2 regions of the Pseudoalteromonas sp. 23_GOM-1509m genome follow, and region 2 is predicted to be linked to the other one. Evidence: predicted binding sites of a transcription regulator. Region 2 holds the regulator's gene; the other holds the start of a gene.
What was found. Region 2 encodes sigma-54, which starts transcription at its own class of promoters, with help from an activator protein. Its sites were predicted from a motif close to GTTGGCACGNNNNTNGNNT; they were not measured.
Positions count from the first base shown of each region.

Region 1: a site for sigma-54 is predicted at 7,269-7,287, ahead of N523_RS0100425 (BON domain-containing protein). Genes of this name have one in related genera too.

Region 1 covers NZ_JADO01000008.1:88,377-99,454, reverse strand. Annotated here, with positions in the region: gene N523_RS0100455 (TonB-dependent receptor domain-containing protein) at 1-934, opposite strand, end outside; gene N523_RS0100450 (winged helix-turn-helix domain-containing protein) at 1,250-3,370, shown strand; gene N523_RS0100445 (5-carboxymethyl-2-hydroxymuconate Delta-isomerase) at 3,533-3,862, shown strand; gene N523_RS0100440 (methyl-accepting chemotaxis protein) at 3,949-5,826, opposite strand; tRNA gene N523_RS0100435 (tRNA-Ile) at 6,087-6,163, opposite strand; gene N523_RS19235 (YqaE/Pmp3 family membrane protein) at 6,441-6,599, opposite strand; gene N523_RS0100425 (BON domain-containing protein) at 6,664-7,233, opposite strand; gene N523_RS0100420 (LiaF domain-containing protein) at 7,547-8,212, shown strand; gene N523_RS0100415 (VOC family protein) at 8,259-8,675, opposite strand; gene suhB (inositol-1-monophosphatase) at 8,912-9,715, shown strand; gene N523_RS0100405 (GGDEF domain-containing protein) at 9,768-11,078, opposite strand, start outside.
Region 2 covers NZ_JADO01000011.1:159,871-170,948, forward strand. Annotated here, with positions in the region: gene N523_RS0105405 (YgiQ family radical SAM protein) at 1-747, shown strand, start outside; gene mgtE (magnesium transporter) at 835-2,193, opposite strand; gene N523_RS0105415 (HPr family phosphocarrier protein) at 2,333-2,605, opposite strand; gene rapZ (RNase adapter RapZ) at 2,625-3,467, opposite strand; gene ptsN (PTS IIA-like nitrogen regulatory protein PtsN) at 3,487-3,939, opposite strand; gene hpf (ribosome hibernation promoting factor) at 3,944-4,231, opposite strand; gene N523_RS0105435 (RNA polymerase factor sigma-54) at 4,258-5,757, opposite strand; gene lptB (LPS export ABC transporter ATP-binding protein) at 5,827-6,552, opposite strand; gene lptA (lipopolysaccharide transport periplasmic protein LptA) at 6,549-7,088, opposite strand; gene lptC (LPS export ABC transporter periplasmic protein LptC) at 7,078-7,632, opposite strand; gene kdsC (3-deoxy-manno-octulosonate-8-phosphatase KdsC) at 7,629-8,180, opposite strand; gene N523_RS0105460 (KpsF/GutQ family sugar-phosphate isomerase) at 8,181-9,152, opposite strand; gene N523_RS0105465 (calcium/sodium antiporter) at 9,156-10,124, opposite strand; gene N523_RS0105470 (ATP-binding cassette domain-containing protein) at 10,391-11,078, shown strand, end outside.

The DNA.
Region 1 (11,078 bases), on a different contig from region 2:
CTTTCCAGTCATCACGCAGCGTTTGCCCGTCGTACCAAAACTGGGTATCGTTTCGGCTGCTTTCTAAAAATACACCGCCTAAGGTACCATCGCTTTTGCTTGCCCAATCAGCTTGTGTAATACCACTCATACACTGATAACCATCAGCAGTGTACATTTGATTACACATTAACTCATCATCATAACTATGCGCCGCTTCTATTTTTGCGCGGTCACGGTCGTAAAAGGTCATGCCAAAATCACGATCCCAGTTTGAGCTGACAAATACATAACCGCGATCATCAGCAAATGACGTTCCGTAGTTTAAATCAAGCGTAAACTCGCGACCGCCACCATCTGTTGTTTCACCGCCACGGGCTTGAAATTCAAAGCCTTCTTTTTTTGACTGGGTAATAATATTCACTACACCGGCTACCGCATCAGCTCCATAAGTGGCCGACGCACCACCACTTATAATTTCAACGCGCTCCACCATGCCACTTGGAATAGTATTTAAACTCACATAGTTACCACCATAACTATTTGATACCACACGGCGGCCATCAATAAGCGTTAGCGTTCTATTAGCGCCTAAGTCGCGAAGCTGCACCGTTAATAAACCGGTACCCGAAATACTTGATTGGCTGGTTGTATTACCAATACTTTCGCTCAGTGCAGGCATGTTATCGATTAATACATCTGAAAGGTTGCCTAGGCCTGTATCCTGAATCGACGCTCTATCCATGGTTACCAGCGGGGTCGTTACAGAAAAACTATCACGCTTTAAACGCGAACCCGTTACGGTTATTTTTTCTGGTGCTTCTTGTACCACTTCTTCGCTTGCTTTAGCGGTTGATTGACGAGCAATAGCCTCGTCATTTGCTATTGCATGTCCAGATAAACTGGCTGTTATAGCCAGTGCTAAAGCGCATTTTTTTGTTGATATATTACTCACAAACTTCCCTTATTATTTATTATTCCATTAGTACAAATCGTTTTTGATTAACTTTTTAGTTATTAAATTTGTTTTGTACCAATTGGTTTATTTTACTAATAACATGTTGTAAGTAATCGTGAATAAAAGCACAATGAGAGGTGTCTCGTTTATATCCCTATTTTATATCTATTTAATATCTATTTATTTATAATCATACACTTAAGGTTTTCGTGTTAGAATGATGTAAAATCGAATGTTAACCAACTATCGCTTTATTTTGCATTAAACACTGCCTAGTAACGTACTTAATCAAGAGGTTTAAATACACAAACTATGAATACTCAACAGACATTTTCAATTGGAAAATGCCAAATATCGGTGTTTGAAAATAAGCTGTTTTGTGCTGATAAAACCTGTGTATTACAACCTAAATTTATAGAACTACTTGTTTACTTGGTAGAATGTTACCCAAACGCAGTAACGCGTGAGCAACTAATAGAGAATGTGTGGGGTGGTAATCAATATGTGGGCGAAAAAGCACTGACAAATGCCATATGGCATCTTCGTAAAAGCTTTAAAGAACTCGACCCCGACAATACCTATATAGAAACACTGCGTAAAACGGGTTACCGCTTAGTACAAAAACCAACAACGCCAGAGCCTGTTAATAGCATTAACAATATGCCGCTTCGCTCTAGGTATATTTACGCTAGCGTACTTGCTATTGTTATATTATTAGGTAGCTATTGGGGTTATAGCGCCCTTTTTGAAAACGCAAAGCAGCCACTTGCTCAATCGCAACAAGCAGCGCGTTTGTACGATTACATTGAAACAATTACCACCAGCCCAGGAAGAGAGTTGTTTCCGGCTATTTCTAATGACAGTCATTTTTTAGCGTATTCGTGGCGCCGCCCAGGACACAAAGCTAATTTATACTTACGTGATTTACATTTATCCGAACAAGCTGCAATAGCTCTTACCGACACCTCATTCATTGAGGGCAGAGCGGTATTTAGTCATGATTTAACGTTTATTTATTATTACCGCCGTAAAGCTGCTCAAGGCTGTGAAGTAATTCAGCAAAATATCGCCTCGGGCAATATCACTGTTATAGGGCTGTGCGGAAGTAAAACCAGTACCGATATAGACATTAATGCCACAGGCACTAAGCTGGTTTATATTAGTGAAGATGAAAAAAATAATGATTTTACCCAGCTTAACCTTGTCGATTTAACCTCATCGCCATACTCAGTTACTCAAGTCCCTTGTACGTCAGCATGCCAATATACCGATGAGTCGGTTGTGTTTTCACCAGATGCGACACAGCTGGTGGTATCGCGTAATTTACCAACGGGTTTTGAAGAACTATTTTTAATCGACATAAAAACAGCTCATGCTAAGCAATTAACTTCAGGTTTTGTTGATATGAGAGGCGTTGATTGGCATCCCAATAAGCCACAACTCGTCTTTTCGGGTGTTAAAAAAGGCAAGCGCCAAGGTTATTTTTATAACCTCAAAACACAACAAATGATCAATGCGCACATTGATGGCTTAAGTTACCCAGAATATGCACATGATGGCAGTTTGTATTTTCATCAATGGAATATCGACTCTGCATTAATGCGTGTAGAAACCAGTAATGCGGTTGCAAGTTCCCCTTTTCCGGTATTATCAAGCGACTTTAATACGCGCTTTCCTGATTACAGTAAAGCCAGAAAAAAGTTAGTTTTTGTATCTAACGAATCGGGCTCAATGGAATTATGGACTGCAAATCAAGACGGCACCTCACGAAAACAGCTTACTAATCTCAGTGCAAATATTTACAACCCGGTGTGGTCACCTGATGGTAATTACATTGCCTTTGTTGCTTCTCATCTTGGTGAGCATGCGCTATACCTTTATGACTTTAACACCCAATCAAGTCAGTCATTACCCACAGGCTTTAGTTACCATGGAAAACCGAGTTGGGCTGCAGATAGTAAAAGCCTATTGGTAGCGAATGATCAACACGTTTATCGCTTCGACTTAAAGGGAAATAAACTCGCAAAGGCCATAGATTCACCAACACTATACGCTTATGAAAACAAGCAAGGCGCTTTAATTTTTGCCAACCAAGCAACTAATCAACTATGGATAAAAGACCCAGATAGCCAAACTGAGCAACCACTTGTTAGCGAAATTAATTTATCGAATCATAATTCGTGGTATTTTTTTGAAGGCGACACCTTAGCGCAATCGCGTATTTACTATTTTAATGTAAAACAAGGTGATTACCGTTTGAGTTATTACGACTTCTCAACCAACAGCCATCATGACGTAATACGCCTTCCCGAACGCGCATTTAGTCGCACCTCTGGCTTAACCTATATTACAAATACCAACTGGCTTGTGTACTCTTCGTATAAGTCACCACAAATTGACATAAAACGTATAAACCAAAAATATTTGCCATAATAAATCTAAAATTAAACACGCTACAGGTCTTGTAATTGCTTAAATGAGTTTATTGCTAAAAATATGTTCAAGCCACATTTTTAAAAATTAAGCGTTATGGGGTTAGCGTGTACAAACCCGTTTGGTATAATTAAATAAACCAATCTAAAGAGGATACGTTAAATGCCACACATTATTATTGAACACTCAGAAGATCTGCCTTTACTACCTCAAGTTCTTGTGGAAAAAATCCATACAACAACGTTTGAAAGTGGCTTATTTGATTTAGAAACAATAAAGACTCGCGCTATTGCTTATCAGCATTATCAGTTAGGTGTGGGTAAAGAAGGGTTTATTCATATTGCGGTGCATATTATGGCTGGGCGTTCCATTGAGCAAAAGCAACTACTAAGTGAGCAATTACTAGCCTGCTTGCAAACGTATTGCAGAGCCTCTGACAGTTTAAGCGTAAATATTTACGAAATGGATCACGAGATTTACCGTAAAAACTAACCGCCATTACAACATCATAGTTATAGGCGAGAACTCTATAACTATGATGGTTTCCTCGCTCAACTGATTTTTTAATTAAATCGTGTTTAAAGCGTAAACTTACCCAGTAAATCCCTTAAAATATTCGATTCTTTATTTAAACCGTTACAAAGCTGCTCTGACTTTTTCATATTTTCTTTGGTTTGCTCTGCCGAATCGGAAATCATCACAATATTTTGGCTAATTTCTGAGGTTGCTAGTGTTTGCTCTCGCGTTGCAGTAGCCACTGAGTTGTTTAACTCGCTTAGTAGTACAATTTCCTGTGAAATACCATTTAATGTATGGCCGGTTTCTTTTAAGCGCTCGGCATTTTCTAGGGTGTTTTTGCTGCCCAATTCAATCGCTGTTACCGTGCTTGAAGCTTTAGCATTTAACGAATCAATCATCTCATTAATTTGCTCCGTAGACTCCGCGGTACGTTGCGCAAGCGTTCTTACTTCGTCAGCAACTACCGCAAAGCCACGGCCCTGCTCACCCGCTCTAGCAGCCTCAATAGCCGCATTTAACGCCAATAAATTAGTTTGCTCGGAAATCCCTTTAATTACATCCAATACATGAGAAATTGATTTAATCTCTGTCGAAAGCTCTAACACCGAGGCCACAGAGTTGGCCATTGACGCTTCTAGTTGTTCCATTTGTTTAATCGTGCTTTGCACAAACTCAACCCCTTTGTGCGTCGTTTCTTCGGTTTTAGTAGCAATATCTGCTGCATTACTGGCACTACCAGAAATATCCTGAACCGTAACCTCCATCTCATTAACGGCTGCCGCCACCGTTTGCGTACTCGATGATTGCACTTCAGCTAAATTTGCCGCACCTTGCACTTGCTCAAGCACATCTTGGGAAATACCTTTAACATGAATTGCCGACTCAGAAACCTGTTTGAACATATAATGTAACTGCTCTAAAAACAGATTAAACTTAACCGCTAAGTCTGAAATTTCATTATTATCATCAGTAGGGAGTCGTGCCGTTAAATCACCATCTTTTTCCGTTAATGCATTCACCGCTGCAGTAATGTTTTCGATTGGCCTAAATATTTGCCCTACTAACACGCGTGCTAACGCTAAACCTACAAGCGCAATAATTACACCAAAAATGATATTAGTATTAATAGCACTATTAATTGCGCCATATAATTGCTCTTGGGGAATTTCAGCGACTAGATGCCAACCTAATGAATTTACTGGCGTACTTGAGACAACATAGTCATCACCATCAATTACTTTACTTTGAATTGCCCCATTTTTAATCGGCGCCAAGTCAACAGATTGCCCAATTTTAGTTTTATTACCATGCAACATAATCTCGCCACTACCAGAGACCAAATAAACAATGCCGCCCTCTCCTATTCTATATTCACTTATGAGATCCACCATAGAATCGAGCGAACGGCCTATTCCGGCAATTCCTTGTCGTTGCCCATCAAGCTCAATGGCATAATTAATAAATACCATCACCTCAGAGCTGCCTTTATCTATGTCGAGTGCTACTTCAAATAGTCTATCCGATGCTAAAAAAGCATCAAACCAAGTATCACTACTGTCTATTTGCCTAGAAATACCTTCATCGGTGTAATAATTGCGGGAGTTTTTAGAAATAATGTATGCGTTACTGGCTTGGTTTTTATTTTTTATATGTTTGAGGTAATCAATGAATTTACCTCGGCTTTGCGCATCTTCATTATTATTCATCCATTGTTGCACAAATAAGTTTTGCGCTATTTCTTTGCCAACAATAATAGGAGTCGATAACTCTAATTCGATTTGGCTTTTCACTTCACTAAGCGCTGTTGGTAAATCTACTTTGGCTAGTTTGTCTTCTGTATTTGAGCGAATACTATTTGAAAATATTAGAGTAGATATTGCTAAAGGAGCAACAACAGCCAAAATAAGGCTGAGGTATACTTTTCGTTTTAATAACATAGAGCACCTAAGGGGTAACAAAGCGGTATTTTATATACTGCACACAATTAACAGTAGCGACATTAAAGGTCATAAAATAAATATTTTTATAATAAAATCTCATAACACTTTAATAGTAGATTCAACTGTGTTTATTGCAATGTATTCAATAAAATTAATAAAAAAATCAGTGCGCTGATAAAAATACAATAGAAGTAATAGAAATGAAGTTTTATAAACTAGGAAGGTGAATTTCTATTTACTTGGAAAGCGTGTAAAAGTGGTGGCCCCTCCCAGACTCGAACTGGGGACCTAACGATTATGAGTCGTGTGCTCTAACCAACTGAGCTAAGGGGCCATCTTTGTATAACTGTAAGCAGTTAATTTTTGAAGCGTTTAGCCACAGAGCGACTAAAGCGGGTTGCAGTATAAAAAGTTTTTAGGGGCTTGTCACTAGCAAAAAGCTTTATTTTAACAATCAAGGGGCTAACTGCTCAAATAGTAGGCTTTGAGGTTTTGTTAGTGATGAGTTTTGTAAAACAAATCCATTTATTAATAGCAGCCTGAGTAACTAATAAACATACCTTTGGGAGCACTTAGCAACTCAGTATTAAATGTCCTGCTATGCTGCTACATTATTTTTTGGCAATAATGTAAATCGCATGAATTAATCCAGGGAAATAGCCGAGCAAAGTTAGCAAAATATTTAACCAAAAATGCATCCCTAGTCCTACCTGTAAAAACACACCCAGTGGTGGTAATAAAATAGAAAAAATAATTCTAATGATATCCATAATTTAATCCTTACAATGTTAGCAAAGCAAAAAGCCCAGCTGGGCTGGGCTTTAGTATAGTGTATTATTCTGCAATAACAGTTAATTCATCAACTACCTTGCGAACATCTTCAGCGTTTTTAGCAATTTCCATCGCTAATTGCTTTTCAGCATCAGACTCAACTGTACCTTTAAGAGTTACCACACCATTATCGGTATCAACATCAATGTCTGTACCACCTACTTCAGAATCAAATAAGTAACGTGTTGTGATCACTGTAGTGATTTTAGCATCGGTTAAATCACTTTCAGTGTCGTTACCCATCATTTCAGAATCATGCTTCTTCATGTCGGTGTTTTTTACCACAGTTAGACTGTTTTCAACGTCAGTTACACCATCTAGGCTTAGCACGAGTTCTTCAGCAAGCTCTTTATCTACTTCGCTGTTTACTTTACCTGTTAGCATTACCTTGCCGTTTTTTACGTCCGTGTTGATATCAAAGTTATTTAGATTGGTGTTCATAAGCAATACTGTTTCTGCTTTCCCATCAATCCAAGCATCTTTGCTTTCGTTTTCCCAACTGCTTGCCTGAGCGCCCATTGCGGTTGTTCCTAATACTAGGGCTGCAATCATAGACTTATTAAATGTTTTCATAATCGTTCTCCTTTTGATTAAAGACACTTAAGCTAATGCGAGCATCGGGCCAATATTTTTTAACCTTTAATTTCAATAGGTTAATTTAAAGTAGTAGATATTGGCTTAAACCTACTAAGTAAACATTTACAGACTATTGCGTAAAAGTTTCTCGAATAGCGAAACTTACTAAATAATTGTATATTTGGTTAATCTGTCGTTAATATAATAAAGAATCAAAAACCCAAAATTATAAACCACTGAATTTAAACAATTTAATATTTGGTATAAGGCTTGCTTTGAAATAACCAGCAACCATAAAAGGATAATTTAAATGTCTGTTAAAATTGAAGACCGCCCTATTGAGCAAGTTCGTGAGCAAGTGATTGATCAGCTCATTTATAACTACAGCCATGGTGTTATTTCTGTTGAAGCATTTGAAAGGCGCTTAGACGACGCCATGGCAGCGAGTGACAATAAAGCACTTATGGATCTCGTTGAAGATTTAACCTTAAATACTGACCAGCAATATAAGGCGCAAAAGCACTCTCAGTTTGCACCTAATTATAGCGCGCAGCATGAGACTGATGAAGAGCCACTTACATTAAGAAGCATTCTTGGTTCGAGTGAACGAAGCGGCCAATGGGTAGTTCCTCAAAACATTTATATAGAAAACTACATGGGGTCAATCAATCTTGATTTTACAGATGCGATTTTTACCCACCAACATGTCACTATTCACGTTAATTGTTATTTTGGCAGCGAAGAAATATATGTACCAGAGCACGTTAATGTAGTTTCTAAAATGTTTTGTATTTTAGGCAGTTTTGAAAATAAAACAGTGTCACTTAATAAGCGCCAAGGGCCAACGATTCACATTGAAGGAAAAACTGTTTTAGGCTCTGTGGAAGTTAAAGTTAAACGCACTATTAAAGAAAAATTTATTAGCTTTGCAAATGATCTAAAAACTCAGCTTGGCATACATGGTAAACATTATTAAATATGCTAAACATTGAATGAAGCCATAATCGTTGGCTTCATTCATATTATAAGTCGTTATTTCGCTCACTAGGTACATCACTCATGTACTCTACAAACTCAACTTCAAACCCTGCGGGATCAATATAATAAATGTTTTTTCTAAATGGATTTACAGCACCTTCTTTACTTATTGCAAAGCCCGCATGTTTTAGGCGCGCTATTACTGCATTTAAGTTATTGGTTACATAGGCAAAGTGTGCCAAACCAATTTGATGTCCTGATAGGTCGCGGTTTTTCCCTTCACCGTGATCGCTTATAGCAATATATTGCTCGTTATCACCAAAATGTACCCAGCGCCTTGCTTTACCATACCAGGTTCCTTCTCCCTCACTTCTAATTGACCAATAGGGAAACGCTGCTTGGTAAAACTTAAGCATGGCGTTTATGTCACTAACAACTAAATTTACGTGTTCTAATTTCATAACTTTCTTCCTGTTAATTGAATATAGAACATCATAAAACCTCAAGTTAACTTTAGGTAAAGCGCTAATTTACAAATTTATTGTCTGTTTTTATTCCGATAAATATATTGAAAGATCATGGCTGTACAAAAAACACTCACAAGTATTTAGGCTTTATGGTTTACTTTATGGCAAAAACCGCTAAAATACGCCGGCTTAAATATATAAACGTTCTTTTACAACCCAAAGGTAATACCATGCATCCAATGTTAAACATTGCGGTTCGCGCTGCGCGTAACGCAGGCAAGCTTATTCTTCGTGCAAGTGAAGACTTATCAAAAGTTGAAGTGCAACAAAAAGGCACTAATGATTTAGTTACGAACATTGATAAAGAAGCCGAAGCCGTAATTCGTGACACTATTTTACGTTCTTACCCTGATCACTGCATCGTTGGTGAAGAGTTAGGCGAACACAAAGGTAAGGATGCTGATTACCAATGGATTGTTGACCCACTTGATGGCACAACTAACTTCATCAAGGGTATCCCTCATTTCGCAGTATCTATTGCACTTAAAGTTAAAGGTCGTTTAGACCAAGCCGTAATTTACGATCCAATTCGTGGCGAACTTTTCACCGCTTCTCGTGGTCAAGGCGCACAGTTAAACAGCAAACGTTTACGTGTATCTAAAACGGTTGAACTTGCCGGTTCTGTTCTTGCAACAGGTTTCCCTTTCAAACAAAAACACCACTTAGATGCCTATTCTGAAGCGTTTAAAGCATTATTCGTACATACCGCTGATATTCGTCGTGCAGGCTCTGCAGCACTTGATATGGCATATGTTGCAGCGGGTCGTGTTGATGGTTTCTTTGAAATTGGTTTAAAACCGTGGGATACAGCAGCAGGCGAGCTATTAGTTAAAGAAGCTGGCGGCATGGTTGTTGATTTTGCTGGCGGTAATAACTACAACGTGAGCGGTAACGTTATTTGTGGTGCACCTAAGCTAACACAAGCGATTGTTCGTGAAATGCGCCCAGTATTATCTGAGTCGTTATTACGTTAATCGTAATACCGCACTTAAAAAAAAGGAGCCTAGGCTCCTTTTTTGCTTTTTGTTAGCCACTTTTTTTACTATTGGATAAACGCACAACAGCGGGTGCAGGCCTTCTTCGATTACAAATAAATAAGTAGCTGTGACGATAACGTTTTGCTTCTTTTTTAGCATCTGTGGCTAATGCCGCTACTTGATGGCTATTTTTACACTGCTGCAGATCCGGCTCAACTAAACCTATCGATAATGTAAGTAGAGGTACAAACTGCTTTTCGCCCTCTCGATTAGTTGCCCAATACCCTTTTCCAGCAATATGCTCTGGCGTAAAAAATACGCGTGACTGCAATTCAAATTGCGTGATAATGGTATTACAAACCTCCACCGCATCTTTTTTTTCAAACACCACCATAAAGTCATCGCCACCAATATGCCCGACAAAGTTAGCGCTGTGCGCACACGCTTTTACAGTCACATCGGCCAGAAGTTTTATCACGCTGTCCCCACTGGCATAACCATACAGATCGTTAAATTGTTTAAAATGATTTAAATCGATATAGGCTAGTGAAAATGGCTGTTTATGTTGCAGACGCTGCTCTATTACTTCACTAATTGCCACATTACCCGGTAACATGGTTAGAGAGTTAGCATGTTGGGCGTGGCGGATTTTTTCAGCGGTAATGTGCTTTAATATGTCCCTGAGCGGTGCCAAACCTAAATATTTATTATTACTTGTGATAACAATATGGCGACGAATATCAAAGTCTTGCTCTGTTATTTGCTGAGAGACAATATCAAGCATTTGATTTTCATCAACCACCAAAGGCTGTTTATCCATTAACTCAGTGACTTCACATTTATCATAAAGCGCATGCCCGTATGGCGCGGCAAACACTTCTGTTAGCTGATCTTTATGTAACAGCCCTATTGGCTGCTGATTGCTATTTAAAACGGGTAAGCTAATTATGCGCTTGTCTTGCTCAAAAAGCGCATGAGCCTCTTTACAACGCGTGTGACTGCTAATGGCAGGCTGAGCAACAGCAAGCACCCCGATAGCCATTGATTGTTCAAACTTTGACCCTGCTTGAGTCAATGTAAATGCTTGTAACTGCTTACAGTTATAGTCATAGCTTGGTTGTTGGCTGGGTCTTTCTAACAAAAATCCCTGAACATGACTTATGCCTATACTTTTAACTAAATCGAGTTCTTCAGTACGCTCAATTCCCTCTGCAATCACCGCTGTATTTGTTGCCCGTGCTAACACCACAATTGATTTTAGAAATTCTTTTTTAACTTCGCTTTGATCGCAATGATCAATAAAGTAACGATCAATTTTTACAATATCTGGGCATAACTGCGACCATTGCTTTAGACCGGA
Region 2 (11,078 bases):
TATAAAAAGGCGCGTGAGGTTAAAGGGATCAAAAAGATCTTAATTGCTTCGGGCGTGCGTTATGACCTTGCTGTACGTGATCCTCGTTACGTTAAAGAGCTAGTAACCCATCATGTTGGTGGATATTTAAAAATAGCACCTGAACACACAGAAGATGGCCCATTATCAAAAATGATGAAACCAGGTATGGGCGCCTATGATGAATTTAAAGCGTTATTTGATAAGTACTCAAAAGAAGCGGGTAAAAAGCAGTATTTAATTCCATACTTTATTTCTGCTCACCCGGGGACTAAAGATGAAGACATGGTAAACATGGCTTTGTGGCTGAAATCGAATGATTTTAAGCTTGATCAGGTACAAAATTTTTATCCATCACCGATGGCCAACGCAACCACCATTTATCATACTGAAATGAACTCGCTTCGTAATATTAAAAATAATACTGAGCAAGTTGCTGTGCCTAAGGGAGCGCGTCAACGTCGTTTGCATAAAGCAATTTTACGCTATCACGATCCTGCCGGTTGGCCAATGATCCGCGAAGCCCTGCGTAACATGGGCAAAGCCAAGCTTATTGGTAAAGGTCCAAATTGTTTAGTGCCAGAAGAAGGCCGAGATGAAAGGCAAACCAAAGGCGGTAAAGGCAATAAGGGCGGTCGTCCTGCGCTTACTCGTCATACTGGCTTTAGCCAGTTTAAAAAAGCCAACACTAAGCCTAAGGTAGGTGGTAATCGCCAGCGCGCTAAGTAGCCTTAACTTATGTAAAGTAACTATCGGCTTAAACAAAAACACCGCGTATTGATGCGGTGTTTTTGTTTAAAAACGTTTATAAAAAGATTAAATCAATAACCAAGTCGCAGTACCTAAGAAGGCAAATATACCAACAATATCAGTTACTGTGGTTAGTACCACACTGCCTGCAAGTGCTGGATCTATTTTCATTTTTTTAAGCAATAGTGGGATACTAGCACCCGCAATACCTGCTGCAACTAAATTCATAAACATAGCAAACGCTAAAACACCACCGAGTTTGAAATCCCATTGCCAAAGCGCAACAACACCGGCAATTAGGATAGACCAAACCATACCGTTAATCGCACCGATAGCGAGTTCTTTTAATAATAAAAAACGTTGGTTAGTTTGGTTGATATGGCCCACCGCGATACCGCGAATAACCAAAGTTAAGGTTTGGCTGCCTGCAACCCCACCCATTGACGGGACAATGCCATTGAGCACAGCAAGAATTGGTAATATAGCTAAGGTGTTTTCAAAAAAGCTCGCCACAATTGCAGCTAGCAATGCAGTTAGTAAGTTTACACCCAGCCAAATTGAGCGCTTTTTAGAGCTTTTCAACACAGGTGCAAAGGTATCTTCTTCATCATCTAAACCCGCTAAACCCAGTAAACTGTGCTCAGCGTCTTCACGAATAACATCAACGATATCATCAATGGTGATCCGCCCAAGCAAGTGTGCGTTGTCATCAACAACCGGTGCCGATATCCAATTATGACGCTCAAACAATTGTGCAACTTCGCTCTCATCCATTGAAATAGGAATAGACTCACAGTCTTCATCCATTAAATCATGAACAATTTTTTCAGGGGGGTTGGTTAATAAAGTACTCAGCGATAGGGCGCCTAAAAAGCAGTTATTTTCATCAACCACATATAAGTCATCTGTACCCTCAGGTAATTCGCCGCGTAAGCGAATATAACGCAGTACCACATCTAGAGTCACATCGGGGCGAATAGTAACGGTATCTATATTCATCAATGCGCCAGCAGAGCGCTCTTGATACGATAAAGCCTGCGTTGCACGTTCTCTATCTTGAATATCCATAGCGCTAACAACGTCTTTATAAACAGTGTCAGGTAGGCTACGTAGTACTTCCCCTAAGTCATCATGACCCATGTCTTCGGTTGCAGCAGCAATGTGCTCGGGTGCCATTTGCGCAATAATGCCCAAACGTACATCTTCAGAAAGCTCTTCAAGCACATCACCTTGTACATCAGGATCAACAAGCTGCCAGAGCATACGGCGAATTTTATGCGGGGATGATTCTAAAAGAAGTGCGGTATCACAAGGCGCCGTTTTTGCCAGCATGCGTCTAACTTGAACAAATTGACCACTATTTAGTGACTTAGTCACCTGTTTTAGTTGTTGTAGTGGAATATCTTGTTCTAAAGCTTCAGGCATTGGCGTCCTTAATTAAATTGTATTACATGCTGGAAGGGTATAAATGCTATTCAATTTTAGTTTATCTTACTTTATGTGAGCAAACTACCTCAACCACTATTAACCTAAGCTTAGGATGATGAGTTAATAATGAACTTTTTTATTCTTGCTCATTAAATCGTTGGTCGATGAGCTCACCTATTGCGCTAAGTGCAGGCTCAGCGTCGGGGCCTTCGCATACCACCTTAACTTCTTTGCCTTGGCTGCTTTCGAGTAACATAAGTGCCAGCACGCTATCGCCAGCGGCTTGTTTGTCATCTTGAAATAAAGTGATTGTGGCATCAAATTGCACAGAAAGCTGAGCTAATACTGTCGCCGCTCTAGCGTGTAATCCTAATTTGTTTTTTATTAAAAATGTATTTTCTAAGCGCATTGCATGTTCTCACTCGGTATTATTCTTGTTCTCGGTGGCGAATTTTTACATTAGGATGGCTCATTGCAAAGCTTTCGCCAATGGTTTGCGCTAAATAAACAGAGCGGTGTTGCCCACCGGTACAGCCAATTGCAATGGTTAAGTAGCTGCGGTTATTTCGTTCTAAATGCGGCAGCCATGTTTGCACAAATGTTTGAATTTGCCATGTAAATTTTTGCACTATACTGTGACTTGCTAGGTAGTCTTTTACTGGTTGGTCCAGCCCTGTAAGTGGCTTAAGTTCAGGCTCCCAATGCGGGTTTGGTAAAAATCGGGCATCGAATACGTAATCTGCTTCTTTAGGGATGCCGTGTTTAAAACCAAATGACTCAAAGGTAATGATCAGTTGTTTATCTTTTTTTCCGAGTATTTTTTCACGAATAGACTCAGCAAGCTGATGCACACTTAAATCCGTGGTATCAATCATATAATCAGCACGGTTAATCAATACATCAAGTAGTTGTTTTTCTTTTTTTATGGCTAAATCAAGCGGCAAAGAATCAATAGATAAAGGGTGGAGACGTCGCGTTTCTGAAAAACGTTTTATTAATGTTTGATCGTCACTGTCTAAATAAAATACCGTTGGTTTAGTAAAACCAGGTAAATATTCAATGATTTCATTAAACTGCTGTTGCTCTTTAGGTAGGTTACGTACATCAACACTCACGGCAATTTTATTATAACTGTCGGAAACACTGCGCACTAATGATGGTAATAAATTAAGAGGAATATTGTCTACACAATAATAACCTAAGTCTTCCACAACGCGTAACGCCACAGATTTACCTGAGCCTGAACGACCGCTTATAATTATTAATTCCATTTATCACCTTTCTTTATTACTACGATTGACTGACGATAACCTGATACAGTTCGCTATCCGATTTGGCGGCGCGTAACTGTTTACAAAATTCTTTATCATTGAGCTTATCAGCAATCGTGGCTAGCGTCTTCAAATGCTGCTGATTATCGCCATCGGGAACAATTAACGCGACAAAAATGTCAACCGGCCGGTTATCAATCGCATCAAAATTAATAGCTGTTTCGCTCACTAAAATCAAAGCAAGGGGCTCTTGAGCTCCACTCATGCGACCATGTGGAATAGCAATGCCTCGGCCAATGCCTGTACTTCCAAGCTTTTCTCTTGCAGTTAATGCATTAAGAATATCTTGTTGTGTTAAATAGGGCAGCTTATTGTGAGCCAATTCACTGATAAATTCTAAAATTCTTTTTTTACTATTAAAAAGGACCGCAGCTTTACTGCAGTCCTGACAGATAAGTGAGCTTAGTTTCATAGTGTTAGTGTCGAGCAAGTTTCTCTTTGTGTTTAATTACTTGACGATCTAGCTTGTCAATGAGCGAGTCTATAGCGGCATACATATCTTGATGCTCAGTAGAGGCAAAAATCTCAGCGCCACTAACATGAACGGTTGCTTCAGCTTTTTGGTTTAGTTTTTCTACATCGAGAATAACGTGCACATTCGTTATGTGATCAGTGTGCCTCTGTAACTTCGAAAATTTACTATTTACGTAGTCTCTAAGCGAGTCGGTAATATCTACATGGCGACCAGTTAAATTCAGTTGCATAAACATTTTCCTCTTTGTTGTACGCCTTAAATCAAACTTTTACGTTGATTAGACGGGGGAATAGCTAGAGATTCGCGATATTTTGCAATGGTTCTCCTCGCTACTTTAATTCCTTGCTCTGCCAATATATCTGCAATTTTACTATCACTCAATGGTTTAGCTGAGTTTTCTGCAGCGATTAATTTTTTAATTAATGCACGTATTGCTGTTGATGAACATTCGCCACCATTTTCAGTACTTACATGGCTTGAAAAGAAATATTTAAGCTCAAAAATGCCACGTGGTGTATGCATGTATTTTTGCGTAGTAACACGCGATATAGTCGACTCATGCATTTCCACCATTTCAGCCACATCGTTAAGCACCATAGGCTTCATAGCCTCAGGACCGTGTTCAAAAAAGGCCTGTTGCTGCTGCACAATACAGTTGGTTACTTTAAGTAGCGTGTCATTCCTACTTTCTAAGCTTTTTATAAACCATTTAGCCTCTTGTAAGTGCGAGCGAATAAACTGGCTATCACCACTTGATTTAACCGTACGCGACATAGCTGCATATTGGCTATTTACTCTGATCTTAGGCATGCTATCTGGGTTTAATTCAACTACCCAACGACCTTTAACTTTCTTAACCGACACATCAGGAATAACGTATTCAGACTCTTCTCTAACAATAGTGTCTGCCGGTTTTGGGCTGAGCGTATGAATCAACGTCATGATTTCTTTAAGCTCATCTTCTTTAAGCTTTGTTTTTTTCATTAACGTGCGATAGTCACGTGCAGCAAGTAAATCAATATGATCGGTTAAGATCATTTTTGTTTCGTTTAAAAAAGGTGTGTCTTTATCAAATTGATTTAGCTGAATACACAAGCACTCTTGTAAACTACGCGCGGCTATTCCCACTGGATCAAATAGTTGAATACGCTTTAGTACCGCTTCTATTTCGTCAAGTTCAACTTCATCTTCGCCGTCGTTTTCTTGGTTAAAGCTTTCTAATATTTCTTCACAGCTAAGGGTTAGAATCCCTGAATCGTCCACAGCTTCTACAATTGCAATAGCTATCGCTTCATCGGTAGGACTAAACGGCGTCAGTTGAAGTTGCCACATTAAATACTCATGCAGCGTTTCAGTCGAAGAGCCTTGATAAATAGATTCATCTTCTGGCATTGGGCCCGATGAAGAGGCAGGCGCAGCGCTCATATATTCATCCCAAGTAACATCCATAGCCATATCATCGCTAATGGTGTCTTTGGTCATTGCTTCGCCGCTATCTTGCTCATACTCGCTAGGTTTATCGTCAGCTGAGGCACTTAGCGTTAAGTCATCGTTATCGGCTTTTTGTTCGTTTTTACCTGCAGTGTCTTCGCTGTAATCGTGTTCTTCAACTTCAAGCAAGGGGTTGCTATCGAGCGCTTCTTGAATTTCTTGCTGGAGATCCAATGTACTGAGTTGCAATAAGCGAATTGCTTGTTGCAACTGTGGAGTCATTGTAAGTTGCTGGCCCATGCGCAGCTGTAATGATTGCCTCATGTATCTCTAACAATCCTTTTAAATTAGTATAATTAATCTTAGCAGATGCTTAGTGTAATAACACACATATTAGAGCTTGAACTGCTCGCCTAAATAAACATCGCGTACTGTTTTATCGTTTAATACATATTCTGGAGTGCCTGATGCAATTAACTCCCCATGAGAAACTATGTAGGCTTTTTCACAAACATCAAGAGTTTCGCGTACGTTGTGATCTGTGATAAGTACGCCAATTCCTCGGTTTTTAAGATGCTCTATAATCTTTTTAATATCTAATACTGAGATAGGATCAACCCCCGCAAAGGGTTCGTCTAAAAGGATAAATTTAGGGTTTGCTGCTAACGCGCGAGCAATTTCAACGCGGCGACGTTCACCACCTGATAAAGCCATACCTTGACTATCGCGGATATGCTGAATGCTAAATTCATCAAGTAAATTATTTAAGGTATCTTCGCGTTGTTGTTTATTTAATTCTTTACGTGTTTCTAAGATAGCCATTAAGTTTTGATAAACAGTCAGCTTTCTAAAAATAGACGACTCTTGCGGTAAATAACCAATCCCTAAACGCGCTCGGCTGTGCATCGGTAATAAAGTAATATCTTTATCATCAATTGATATTTTGCCTTTATCGCTAGGCACAAGGCCTACAATCATATAAAAAGTGGTGGTTTTACCTGCACCATTAGGGCCAAGTAACCCCACAATACTGCCAGCTTCAACCTCTAGGCCAACGTTTTTTACAACTTCACGACCTTTGTAGCTTTTAGCTAATAGCTCTGCTTTTAATGTGCTCATGGTTGGCCTTTATCATCTTCTTTTTTATTTTCAACAGGGACTAAAATAGTGTGTACACGGTCTGTTGAGTTTTCGTCTTTTTCTGCGCTAATTAACTGCTGCTCGATATCGTAAGTGATACTTTTAGCTGTTATTTTTTGACCTGCTTGAGCAATGCTTGCATCGCCGATTAAGGTTAAAAAACGCAGCGACACATCGTAACGCACTTCATTAGCACTGGCGCTCATTATAGTGCCATCAGCTTGTGTTTCTTCAAAATATGCAGGGCTGCCTGTGGCAATTAATAACTGTTTGTTATCGCCTAGATCATCGCGTTTATGCACTTCTAAACGGTCAGCTGTGATACGGCGATTACCATGAATAATTTCAACATTTTTCTCAAAAATGCCTACGTTTTCTTTTAATTGACCTTCTTGCTTATCTGCACTAATTGAAATTTGATTAGCAGCGGGGGCTTCAGCAGGTTCAGCGCCATTACTGTTAAAAGCAATTAATAGTGAGGGAACAATTAAAATTTTAAATAGGTTATTGGTCATAATATAGGGTTCGCGTATGGTTAATAAGTTTAATCACCTCGGTTTTTAAATCGGCCTCAAGGCCTTTACCTGTGATTTTTAAATTAGGTCCTGTAATAACGACAGGCTGCTGTGATTGCATGGTTAATAGTTTTATATCAACATTGATGGTCTGGGCGGTGATCGTATCGATCATGGCGTTATCTACTAAGTTTTGAGCGGTTACATTACCCTCTAACACCAGTTGACGGTCGTCGTAGAGGGTGGCTTCATCGGCGTTAATACGCCATGTTTGCTGCTCGTTGTATAAAGTGAATATAGGCTTTTCAAAAAAGGTAAAACCGAGTTGTTGATACAACTCCATTTTTACCGCAGTTACCTTATGGCTCACTTTACCTTGTTCATTATAAGCCGTTTGTTTTAGCTCAATAGCGGTATAATCAGGCTTAGCAATAACTTGTGTTTCTTCGCTTGCAGTAATATCAACCTTAGTAAAATAAGGATACCAGAGCCAAACCATACAGCTTATGAATAAAACGCTCAGTATAATGCGCGCTACATTCATGAACTCGTTCCTTGGCTAGTTAGTGGCTTGTTATTTTCGAGCATAAGTAAGTCTGTCAGCTCTCTTACCGCACCAAAACCGCCGGGCAGTTGGGTTACATAATGTGATAAACGTTTAATAAGTGGATGAGCATCGTTTACGGCAACCGCAAAACCGACTTGCTCCATTACTGGCATGTCTGGGCTATCATCACCTATATAAGCAATTTGCTCATCGCTAAGCGCTAATTTTTGTTTTAATTCTTGATAGGCTATGAGTTTGTCTTCTTGGCCTTGATATATATGTTGTACGGTTAAACTGCTCATACGTTGCTGCACTATATGAGAATGGCGCCCGGTGATCACGGCGACTTCAAAACCGCTGTTAATCAGGGCTTTGATACCAAATCCGTCTTTGGTGTTAAATGCTTTGAGTTCTTCACCTTGGTTTCCAAGGTAAATACGGCCATCAGAAAATACACCATCAATATCACAAATTAATAGCTTTACTTTTTTTGCGCGCGCCTTTGCATCATCACTTAGCGGTTGATAGAGATCTTCAAATTGCATTTATAGCACTCCCGCTTTAAGTAAGTCTTGCATATTTAGTGCGCCAATCGGTTGATTATGCTCATTAATTACAATTAAACCATTAATACGTTTTTGTTCCATAATATTTAACGCTTCAGCCGCGAGCATCTCTTGGGTGGCTGTAGTACACGACTTGGTCATCACAACATTAATTTCAGTGCTATGAATGTCAATACGTTGCTCTAAAATACGGCGTAAATCGCCATCGGTAAACAGGCCTGATAATTGCTGGTCACTATCAACAATAGCGGTCATGCCGAGTCCTTTGGCCGACATTTCAATTAAGGCATCTTTAATCGTTTGCGTCTCGTTAATGATAGGCGTATCAGCACCACTGTGCATAACATCTTTAAGAGTTAAGAGTAATCGCTTGCCTAAGCTACCACCAGGGTGCGATAGTGCAAAATCATCAGCAGTAAAGCCGCGTGCTTCTAATAATGCCACCGCCATGGCATCACCCATAGCGAGTGTGGCAGTGGTACTTGCAGTAGGTGCTAAGCCCAATGAGCAGGCTTCTTGTTCAACTTTAATACACACATGCACATTTGCCAATGTTGCCATGGTTGAGCCTTGGTTGCCTGTCATGGCAATCATTTTGGCACCAATGCGCTTTAATACTGGAATAATATTAAGTACTTCGCTGGTTTCACCAGAGTTTGAAATGAGGATAACCACATCATTTGCTGTGATCATTCCTAAATCACCATGGCTTGCTTCACCCGGGTGAACAAAAAATGCGGGGCTGCCGGTACTGGCAAGAGTGGCGGCTATTTTGTTACCAATATGGCCTGATTTACCCATGCCAATAACAATAATACGACCTGAGCAGTCATACATTAATTGACAGGCTTGGTTAAAGCTTTCATTAACGTATTGTGTAATATCGCTGAGTGCTTGGCGTTCAATCTCTAGAACACGTAACCCTTGTTGAATAAAGTTTAGCGTTGCCATGGGCTATCCTACTTGACTAAAAATATAACCTTGGTAAATCATAAATGCGACGATGAGCAAGCCACCTTCTATTCTATTGATACGTCTTTGACCTCTAAAGTTCAATGACATAGCAATTAGCGCCAAGGTTGCGCCAATCATAATAATAACATCACGGTTAGCTACCGAAGTATCGATAACCGATGGATTAATTAATCCTGCCAGCGGTAATACCGCTAAAATATTAAAAATATTCGAACCAACTATGTTACCCAGCGCTAAGTCATCTTCATTTTTAAGTACACCTGCAATTGAAGCTGCAAGTTCAGGTAAGCTGGTGCCTATAGCAATAATGGTCAAACCAATCACTAAGTCACTTAAGCCAAAATATTTTGCGATATCAACGGCTGAGCCAACTAAAAAGTGTGAACTAACCGGCAGTAAAATCATACCCACTACCAGCCAAAAAACAGCTTTTTTGGTTGGTACATTGTCAGGTACTTCGTCACAGGCTTCGCTCACAAACGGATCGTCTTGGTTTTTAGCTCGCAGTGAGACAAAAATAAGTCCGCCAATAAAAACAACAAAGCCAAATAATAAGGCTGCACCTTCAAAAAATGAAAAATAGTTATCTGAAAAAATATACCAAGTTGCAATGGAGACCAGCAGTACCAGTGGAATTTCACGTTTTAACGTACTTGAAGATACTGATAAGGGTCTTAAAAGGGCGGTAATACCTAAAACTAATAAGATGTTAGTGATGTTTGAACCAACTGCATTACCCACGGCAGTATCGGTTTTATTTGCCAAAGCTGCTGAAGCCGATACCATCATTTCAGGCGCTGAAGAGCCCATAGCTACCACGGTTAAACCTACAATTAGCGTTGGCACGCCAAAGTTTTTAGCCAGTGCTGCTGCACCATAAACAAACCTGTCTGCACTCCATACGAGAGCCGCAAAACCAAGAATTAAAATGACAAACGAGGTAACCATTGTGATAAGCCAATTAATGTAAATTCAGATAGCGCGAATAGTAACAAAAGCCACCATAAAAGTATAAATAAAAGAATAAGGTGTAATACATTAGGCGGTTATTTTAAGTATTCTTTGGCGCTTTTTATATGAAATTTTAAGCCAAAGTTAAGGCTGCTTGAATCAATCTTATAACTGTTTTTGCGACACTATTACAAAATCTTACGAATTGTTTTTTCCATATTGGTTAAAAAACCCTTAAAATAGAAATATGAGAGAGTATTGTTATGGAGAGCGACTTGTCGCAATCAATAGTAGAAGTCAAGGATGTTACCTTTTCTAGAGGCGATAGGGTCATATACAAAAATATGAGCTTTGACGTACCTGAGGGTAAAATTACTGCCATTATGGGGCCAAGCGGAATTGGCAAAACCACGATGCTACGCCTAATAGGTGGCCAGCTTAAACCAGACTCCGGTGATATTTTATTTAAAAACGACAGCATTGTCGCTATGTCGCGTAAAGAACTCTACGCGGCACGTAAACGCATGAGTATGTTATTTCAAAGCGGTGCCTTATTTACTGATATGTCGGTGTTCGATAACATTGCATTCCCCATTCGAGAGCACACGCAACTCAGTGAAGATTTAATCCGTTTAGTGGTATTAATGAAACTACAAGCTGTTGGCTTACGTGGTGCTAAAGATTTAATGCCTTCAGAGTTATCTGGCGGTATGGCACGTCGTGCAGCTTTGGCTCGCTCTATAGCGCTTGATCCTGAACTTATTATGTATGATGAGCCTTTTGCAGGACAAGACCCTATTTCAATGGGGGTTTTAGTTAAGCTGATCAAATCTTTAAACGAAGTACTTGGCTTATCTTCTTTAATTGTCACGCACGATGTGACAGAAGTAATGAGTATTGCCGACCACGTTATTATTATTGCTGATCAAGGCGTTATTGGCAGTGGTACAC